DNA from 2 places in the Rossellomorea marisflavi genome. Region 1 is predicted to be linked to the other one. Evidence: riboswitches for the same ligand, from Rfam matches in the RefSeq annotation. Region 1 holds a riboswitch; the other holds the start of a gene.
The links. A riboswitch is a leader RNA that binds a small molecule or an ion and turns the genes downstream of it on or off. The one in region 1 is predicted to bind S-adenosylmethionine.
Positions count from the first base shown of each region.

Region 2: it holds a riboswitch for S-adenosylmethionine, as region 1 does, so the genes downstream of both, K6T23_RS03705 (M20 metallopeptidase family protein) here and mmuP (S-methylmethionine permease) in region 1, are expected to answer to the same signal.

Region 1 covers NZ_CP081870.1:1,209,086-1,213,968, forward strand. Annotated here, with positions in the region: gene K6T23_RS06515 (ICP22 family protein) at 108-1,037, shown strand; gene nei (endonuclease VIII) at 1,348-2,163, opposite strand; SAM riboswitch class I at 2,331-2,439, shown strand; gene mmuP (S-methylmethionine permease) at 2,525-3,940, shown strand; gene mmuM (homocysteine S-methyltransferase) at 3,909-4,874, shown strand.
Region 2 covers NZ_CP081870.1:712,623-717,505, reverse strand. Annotated here, with positions in the region: gene K6T23_RS22150 (SDR family NAD(P)-dependent oxidoreductase) at 1-16, opposite strand, end outside; gene K6T23_RS03710 (hypothetical protein) at 426-842, opposite strand; gene K6T23_RS03705 (M20 metallopeptidase family protein) at 870-2,036, opposite strand; SAM riboswitch class I at 2,094-2,190, opposite strand; gene K6T23_RS03700 (DUF2785 domain-containing protein) at 2,202-3,128, opposite strand; gene K6T23_RS03695 (2-thiouracil desulfurase family protein) at 3,218-3,676, opposite strand; gene K6T23_RS03690 (iron-containing alcohol dehydrogenase) at 3,886-4,883, shown strand, end outside.

The DNA.
Region 1 (4,883 bases):
GTCGAAACACACCAATAAGCACCAAACTTTGTAAAAATATGTTTGCAGTGAGAGAGTGCGGGTATAAAACTGGTAACAAAATGGTTGACAAATAAGGAGGTAGCTACATGAAGCGAAAGGCAGCATGGTTCAGCATTCTACTGGCGATGATTTTGACCCTGGGGGCTTGCAGCAGCCTGCAGACGGCCATCAGTGGTGACAAGGAAGAGAAGAAAGAAAAGACGGAACAAACGGGTGAAGAAAAGACCGCCAAGAAAGATGACAGTGATCAATCTGGAGAAGCAGATGCGGAAGATTCGACGGATGCCACGGCAACAGAGGAAGAAGGTACTGCATCGGGGGATGGGGGAACGGCATCAATCGATGACATTCCGGCAGATGGAAGCGTCCAGGATGATTCGCTGAGTACCGAAGAAGACCCATTCAATGACGACTCTTCCGATGCGTTCGACAGTCCGGCTGCAGGGGAAGCAGATACCGCGATGCCAGGTCAGGGACCCAGTATTGAAGCCAGTGAAGAAGAATTTGCTGCTTTCGATAAAGAAATCCAGCTTGCCTTATTCCAGGCCAGGATGATGGAGGTCATGTTGTACTACGATTATGGAATTGGCAATCCCGACTTTTACATTAAGGAAAACATGACCGAAGAGGATGTGCAGATGGTCAAATCGGAACTTCAGACCATCCAGATAGAGGAACCTGTCTATAAGAGCATGCATGATGAGGCCTTGGGTTTGCTTGATTCGATCGACAACAGCAAAGAAGTGGATGGGGATATCAAGAAATACAAAGAAACACAGGACAAATATCTGGCAATCTCAGAAGACATGATTAAGACAATTGAGAAAGTGAACGTTGACAATGCCGCCGAAACCAGAGCGAAACTTGATGATATGACAACAGAATACTTGAGGATTTCAACTGAACTGGGTGTCATCATGAAGGACATCGTCGTCAAACAGGGACTTGATCACGCCTATTTTGTAGAAGCCCTCGACGGGATTATGACGAGTGCAGGGATGGACGGCGTAATCTAATAATAAATAGAGGGTTGGAAAAACGTGTTTTAGCTATAGTAAAACCCGAATTCATCTGCCACCGAACAGGCAGATGAATTCGGGTTTTAATTTGTTTCATGACTATTTTTATTTACTTGTTTCTAGCGGCTGATTGGAGTGCAAGACGAAGACTCCAGCGGGAAGAGTAGCTGATGTGAGACCCCACAGGCGTGCCGAGGAGGCTCACGGGCTACCCGCGCGCAGTCTTGCACGGAAATCATTAGCGGTATATAGAACCTATACTGGTCGTGTTAAATGGTACTTTTTTTGTTTAGTCCCGACCTCATTTTTACTTGGACTGACAATGTGGACAGTAATACAGCCTTCTGGAAGCGGCCGTGATTTTCTCAATCTCTGTCCCGCAGCGATAGCATGAGGAACCTTCACGATTGAAGACCCAATGGCGGTAACGGGACCGCGTCACACCTTCTTGTTTCAGCTTTTCTACTAACTGTAGGTCATTGGTGACCCCAGCGGTTTCGTAGGATTGCGTCATCAAATGAATGATGGCTTCGGCAGCAAGGGTCAGCTGCTCATTACTACAGTCCATGGGACGGAGTGTCGGATGGATCCCCGAGACGAATAGAATTTCAGAGCGAAGGTAGTTCCCGATACCGGCAACGAAACCTTGATCAAGCAGCAGATGCGCCCATTTTCGTTTCCTGAATGTTTCCATCCTGGTCAGGATGTCTCCACTTGTTACGTCTTCACTGAGAATATCCGGACCCACCCGTGCGATGAAGGGATGTAAATGGACCTCCTCATCCCGCATGACTTCAATATCAGAGGCGCTGTAGAGAAAAGCGGATTTCTTTTCATTGTGTATGGCTACGCGCAGCTGGCGGTTGGTCTTTGGGTATTCATAGGCTTTTTTTACATACCATCTTCCATACAGCTGGTTGTGTGAATACATCGTATAGCCGTTGTCAAAGCGTATCAGCATCGCTTTTCCCTTCGTGTCCACCCTGGTAATTTTCGTTCCCTGAAGGAGACTTTCATATCCCTTTAGCTGTGGGAAGGCAAAGAAAATCTCCATGACGGGAAGATGGGCGAGCGCTTTTTGAACACGGTCGGCAGCCCTTCTGATTTCCGGTCCTTCCGGCATGGTGTCATCCCCTTTTTCTATATACGTTCCCGTATTCCCATGGAAATAATCAAATGGGTATTTTTTCACCAAGGGTAAGGTGTGGGTGCGCTTACGAAATTTTGGTGTGACTATTTTTATATTGACAGGAATGAGGGTTCTTGTTAATGTTTATAACAATCTCATAATTCTTATCCAGAGAGGTGGAGGGACTGGCCCTTTGAAGCCTCAGCAGCAGATCTTCTTCTGAAGAAACTGTGCTAATTCCAGCGGGTGATCAAACCTGATAGATAAGCAGTTTATTTGTCGGTAACGCACTCGTTTTGAGTGCGTTTTTTGTTTGTCTGCTCATCCCAGAATCAAGAACGCGGAGGATGCCAACATGAAAATTGAAGCAAAAGACTTTAAGAGGAAAATGAAAACAAGGCATTTGATCATGCTCTCCCTTGGGGGCGTGATCGGAACGGGGCTTTTTCTCAGCTCGGGGTATACCATCCATCAGGCAGGTCCATTCGGTACGATCCTTTCTTATTTGATCGGAGCCATCGTCGTGTATCTTGTCATGATGTGCCTCGGGGAGCTTTCGGTACATATGCCCGAGACGGGATCTTTCCACAGCTACGCGGCAAAGTACATCGGGCCGGGTACCGGTTATGCCGTCGGCTGGTTGTACTGGCTGACTTGGACGGTTGCCCTTGGATCTGAATTCACGGCTGCCGGTCTGATGATGCAGCGGTGGTTCCCATCAGTGAGCGTATGGATCTGGAGTGGGTTATTTGCAGCCATCATCTTCGGTATGAATGCGTTCACGGTCCGATTTTTTGCAGAATCTGAATTCTGGTTCTCCCTTGTCAAGGTAGTCGCCATTGTCTTTTTCATCATTGCAGGAGGGGCTGCCATCGTCGGCTTCGTGCCCCTTGCCGATTCATCCCCGGCACCATTCTTCACGAATATCACCGATGCGGGGTTATTCCCGAATGGGGCATTTGCCATTATCATGACAATGCTTGCCGTCAATTTTGCCTTCTCCGGCACCGAACTGATCGGGGTAGCAGCGGGTGAAACGAAGGAGCCTACCAAAACGATTCCAAAGGCGATCCGTACAACCCTTATCAGACTCGTCATCTTCTATGTAGGGACGATCGTGGTGCTTTCTGCCCTCCTCCCAAGTGAAGCGGCAAGCGTATTGGAAAGTCCATTCGTCGCCGTACTCGGCAGGATCGGGATACCATATGCGGCAGACCTTATGAATGTGGTGATCATCACCGCCATCCTCTCCGCAGCCAATTCAGGCTTGTACGCTTCTTCCAGGATGCTTTGGTCACTTGCAGACAAAAAGACCATACCGTCTTTCTTCGGTAAATTGACCAAATCGGGTGTCCCCCTCGTAGCCACCATCACCAGCATGTTGGGAGGCGGGCTTGCACTCTTATCAAGCATTTACGCACCCGATACAGTATATATCTTATTGGTGTCGATTTCCGGACTGGCTGTCGTATTTGTCTGGATGAGCATAAGTGCATCGCAGTTCTTCTTCAGGAGACGCTTCATCAAAGAAGGTAACAGCGTGAAGGACCTGGCATATAAGACGCCGTTGTATCCATTTGTCCCGATTGCATCGTTCTTTCTCTGCCTTGCATCCGTCATCGGTATTGCATTCGATGAAGGTCAGAGGGTGGCACTTTACTGCACGATCCCGTTCGTCGGCTTCTGTTATGCAGCGTACTATGTGACAAACTATGTGAAAAAGAAGAGGAGTGTCGAGTATGTCAACACAAGTGAAACACAATCCCATTGAAGCCATCTTGAGGAGTCACGCCACGGTCATCCTGGACGGGGCGCTCGCCACTGAACTGGAGTCCCATGGATGCGATCTCGATCATCCCCTTTGGTCTGCCCGGACCCTCATTGAGAACCCGGGGGCAATCTCGGCCGTCCACACGGACTACTTCCGAGCCGGAGCCGATTGTGCCATCACAGCAAGCTACCAGGCAACAGTGGAGGGCTTCGGTAAACGAGGGATAGGCGAGGAGGAGGCCATTGGTCTGATCAAGCAAACCGTATTCCTGGCAAAAGAAGCAAGGGATTCATTCTGGGATGAAGAAGGCAGTCGGGACAACGGTCGTCATAAGCCTTTCGTAGCGGCCTCTGTCGGTCCGTACGGTGCGTATCTGGCAGATGGGTCCGAGTATCGCGGGGATTACGGCATTTCAAAGGAAGAGCTTGCAGCCTTCCATCGTCCCCGGATTCAGGCCCTTGTAGAAGCCGGAGCCGACGTTCTGGCTTTTGAAACCATCCCTTCATTTGAAGAAGCGGAAGTGTTGGTATCCTTATTGAATGAGAATCCCGGTGTTTATGCCTGGTTATCCTTCTCGTTGAGGGATGGATCCCGGATCAGTGATGGGACGAGGGTTGCCGATTGCGCACTTGCCTTCAAGGATATAGAGCAGATTGCTGCAATCGGTGTGAACTGTGCACCGATCCCGGAAGCGACGGAAGCTGTCAAAATCCTTCACCAGCATACAGATCAACCGATCATCGTCTATCCGAATTCAGGTGAAACCTATGATGCTGAGACCAAAACCTGGCATGGCCAGGAAACATGCGGAAGTTTCATTGACCAGTCCGATGCCTGGTTCGAAGCAGGTGCCAAAATCATTGGTGGCTGCTGTCGGACCGGACCTTCCCATATTCAGGACCTTTCTGATAAGTGGAGGAAACGCGAAAAATAAATCAACTAT
Region 2 (4,883 bases), 500 kb from region 1:
TTTGTAGTGGTTTCATGGTCAAAATCCCTTCATGTTAGGTGGTTTTGATTCTGGACGGGTCTTGTTTGGTCACATTTTCGGGAAAACAGGATGAAATGGCATACTTTCTTCATTTTTAAATTCCTTATATATCCAATTATATCATTCCACCTCCATTTTCTACCGACTTTTAAACTTTTTCTATCAACTTTGGGAAATTTATTATCAACTTTCGAGATTTTACTTCCAACTTTTTTCGGGCAGGCTTTTTTATTTTCAACTCTTCGAGGTTACTGTCAACTCGGGAACGGTACTTCCAACTTCACACGTATATTACCAACTTCCGCCCACCTAAGACTCCAAATCTTCCAATCCATCACTCCCCCAAACAAAAAAAGCCCCGACCGCTTCATAAAAAAATGAAGCTCCGGGACCGTCCAATGCACCTATTCGATATACGTCACGCTGGCCACATACCCATCATTCGCTTCCTCTGCCTTCAACACCCAGTTGCTTGAGAGCAGCTTCTTCAACTGGATCAGCTCTTCCACGCTGAGGTGCAGTCCTTCAATCCCGTTGTCCAAGTCGGTAAACGGCTTGCGGAATTTCATGCGAAGAAGGTTACGAAGGCCGTTGTAGGTAACGAATTTGATCTGGTAGCCATCATTCAGGATGCTCTCCAGCGCGTGCCGATCCTCGGCGAGTTTCAGCAAAGCATCGAAGTTCCCTTCTGGATCTGCCTCCAACAGTCGCGTTGTATCTCCACTTGCTGCGGCCTCAAGCAGTATCTCATTGGTGATGCCTTTTTCGCGGAGGGATTCGATGGCGTAGGCGTCCATCATCGTGATTTTGTAGGTTGTCATCTATGTATCTCCTATTCTTCTGTTAAGTTAAAAAACGTAGTGCTCGGCCAGTTTGATGAAGGCTTTGCCCGTGTGAACGAGTGCGCGTTCGTCGATGTCGAAGCGCGGGTGGTGATGGGAGTACTGGGTTGCCAGGTCATCCGTCCGGGATCCGACTCGGAAGAAGGTACCGGGCTTTTCCTGAAGGTAATAGGCGAAGTCTTCAGCGCCCATGGTCGGCTCTGACTCGGCCACAGGTCCAAGATCAGCGAAGAGGCGACGGGCAATTTCCGTTTCCTCCGGATGGTTATAGAGGGCCGGGTAGCCACGCAGATAGTCGATGCTGTGCGTCGCCTTGAATCCGGATGTGATGCCGGCGACAATCGAATGGATCTCTTCCTGGACCTGGTCGCGCACTTCGCCTTCGAATGTACGCACTGTGCCTTCGATGGTGACGTTGTCGGGGATCACGTTGAAGGCGGTTCCGGCTTTGAAAATGCCGATGGTGACGACGGCGGATTTCAGGGGATCGACCTTCCTGCTCACGATCTGCTGGAGGGCGTTGACGACGGTCGTGCCGATCACGAGTGGATCGATCGTCGTGTGCGGCCTTGCGCCGTGACCGCCGAGGCCATTGATGTGGATGGCGAATTTATCGACGGCTGCCATGCGGAAGCCTTCTCCGACGCCGTAAGACCCAAGTGGCAAATCCGATGCAAGATGGGCTCCGAATACATGGTCCACTCCTTCAAGCACGCCTTCTTCGATCATGAATTTGGCTCCGCCCGGCGGTGTTTCTTCTGCCGGCTGGAAGAGGAAGATGAGTGTGCCGTTGATGTCTTGTCCATATTGACTCAGCACCTTGGCAACAGACAACAGGGCGGACGTATGCCCGTCATGGCCACATGCGTGCATCACGCCGGGATTCTTGGATTTGTACGGTGCGTCTTTTTCATCCGTGATCGGCAAGGCATCGAAGTCGGCCCGGAAGGCGATCGTCTTGCCCGGCTTCGCCCCGCGGAGCGTGCCGGTGATGCCGTTGCCGCCGATTCCGGTCTTCACCTCAAGCCCGAACTCACGCAGATTTCTTTCGATGAAGCGAGCGGTTTCGGTTTCCTGGAAGGATAGCTCGGGATTCTCGTGGAGATGCCGCCTCCAGCTTCGTGTTTCTTCAAAGTTTCCTTCAAGTTCTGTATACATCTCTTGTCTCGTCATGCTCTTCCTCCTTCTCTTCATAAAAAAAGACCTCTCCAAGAGGCCTCTTTCATCAGCCTCTTATCGTTCAGACGCACTGTCTGCTGGATTTGGCACCGTGGATCCGGTTGCCGAGGCTTCATGGGGCCAGTCCCTCCGCCTCTCTTCATAAGAGCATTGCACTATTCAGTTGAGTTCTTTCAGGACCCGGTCGATCGCATCCCTCAGCTTTGAAAGGGTCGGGTAGTCTTCCAGTTTCATATAGAAGGTTTTTGAGAAGGTCTTCACATTGAAAAACAGAGTCCAGTAGGCCTCTTCCTCAAGTTCGGCTTTCTGCTTCTCTAGCATCTCAGGAAGTTTTTCCACCAGCGTTATGACTTCCCCCTCATCCATCCCCTGCCAGATCATCTGAAGGATCGGGACGAGGAGCCGCTCATCTTCATCATGGATATAGGCATGGTGTGACACCAACACCTTTTCCCATAGTGCCTTCAGCAGGACCGGGAACATATCCTGATCGACTTTTGGGTTCAGCACGAGCTCATCCACCATGTCTGCTGCGTGGGCGACACTGTGGGCCCATCCCTTTTCCTCGACGAAGCCGCGCACGTCCTGTTCCTGCTCCAGGTATTCCACCGTGATATCGGCTGCTTCCTGGATCTTATCCTCTGATAAGAAATCGGCCTCTTTGTCCCGTCCAAGGACGAGTGCCATGAGGAGGGTCGTGAAGGCGCGCGTGAAGACGGAATCCGTCCCTTCCTCACCGATCCCCTTCATAAGAAGATGATCCATGGAAAGGTCGAGGAGATCCTTCAGGACTTCGGTATGGAGTCTGTCTTCCTCAATGATCAATCGGTAAAAGGTGGTGTAAATCAATTTGTCTCGGAGAACGGGATCCGGCGTCCCGATATGCTCCACCATGGCCAGGAGTACGTCCAGTTGTTTCCCTTCTTCGACATCCCCTTGCTGCAGAAGTGACTTTAATTCTGCTTCAGGTAAGAAGGTTTGACCTGTTACATCGCTCATTCGATTCTCTTGCCCCTTTGTGATCGTATTGCAGTCGAAGGACTGTTCTCTATCTCTACTTTTCTTTCCATACAATACCCAGGACATGTTCCGTTGAAACTGTTCCGCGTCTGTATGTGCCATTACTATTATTCATCGGCTAATCAGCACAGGTGTTTAGCAGAACGATGGTAAATTTACACAAATTCATTCACAGCATCCTCTTCCGACCAAACCTTGATTCCATGTCTTCTCAAGAGTGCGGTTGTCACACCTTCCCCGGGAATCTTCTCTCCGGAAAAATCCCCATTGTAGATCATGGAGCTGCCGCAGGAAGGACTGTTTTCCTTCAAGACGATCTCCGTCGCCCCCATCTTCCGGCAAATGGCGAGGGTCTCAGCAGCACCGGCTACATATTGATCCGTCACATCCGCTCCTGAACGGTCCAGCACGCGAGCCGTACCGTCGAGCACATCCTCACCCGTACCGCCCTGGATCTCGGCAGGCTCACGCGGGGTTTGGAATCCACCCAGAATCTCAGGGCAGACCGTGACGGCCTTACCCGAACTGACCATCTCTCCGATCACGTCTTCGAGGCAATCCGTCCCATTGTATCGTACCTTCATGCCTGCAAGACATGCGCTTACCACCAGCATGCCTGAACGCCCCCTTATGAACAACTATTCAATTCTTATTATTTCAAATTTTCAACCTTTGTACAACAAAAATAAAACTTTTGCCAATATCAGTCATAATGTCTCATGATGGGTGCAGAATCGACAGACCCCTTCACTTGCTAAACCTTCCGACCCGCGTTATACTTGCACCTTTGATTCTTAACGACAACTCAGAGGAGGCTGACAAGATGGAAAACTTTACGTATCATAATCCAACGAAACTGATTTTCGGAAAAAATCAGGTCAATGCATTGACGGACTTGATCCCCCAGTACGGAAAGAACGTCCTGCTTGTATACGGAGGCGGAAGCATCAAGCGCAACGGCCTGTATGATCAGGTGCTGGACATCCTGAAGAACCTTGACGTGAACGTATCCGAGCTTGCAGGGGTCGAACCGAACCCGCGTCTATCCACGGTCCGGAAAGGAATCGACATCTGCCGTGAGGAGAACATCGACTTCATGCTCGCCGTCGGTGGAGGAAGCGTGATCGACTGCACGAAAGCCATCGCTGCTGGTGCAAAGTATGACGGCGACGTCTGGGACATCATCAATAAGCAGGTCATCGCTCAGGATGCCCTTCCGTTCGGGACCGTGCTGACCCTTGCCGCAACCGGATCTGAAATGAACCCGGACTCTGTCATCACCAACTGGGAGACGAACGAGAAGTATGTATGGGGTAGCCCAGGCGTGACTCACCCTGCCTTCTCCATCCTTGATCCGGTCAATACGATGTCGGTTCCACGCGACCAGACGATCTACGGCATGGTGGACATGATGAGCCACGTGTTCGAACAGTACTTCCACAATGTAGCAAACACGCCGCTCCAGGACAATTTATGCTATTCGGTCCTTCAGACTGTGATCGAAACAGCGCCGAAACTCCTTGACGACCTCGAGAGCTACGAGAACCGCGAAACGATCCTGTACTCAGGTACCATCGCCCTGAACGGTACTCTTCAAATGGGCTACTTCGGCGACTGGGCGTCCCATACGATCGAACACGCCGTGTCGGCCGTATACGATATCCCCCATGCCGGCGGACTGGCGATCCTGTTCCCGAACTGGATGCGCCACGTCATCGACCATGATCCGGTCCGCATGAAGCGCCTCATGCTCAGCATGTTCGATATCGAGACGGAAGGACGCAGCGACAAAGATATCGCCCTTGAAGGTGTCGAGAAACT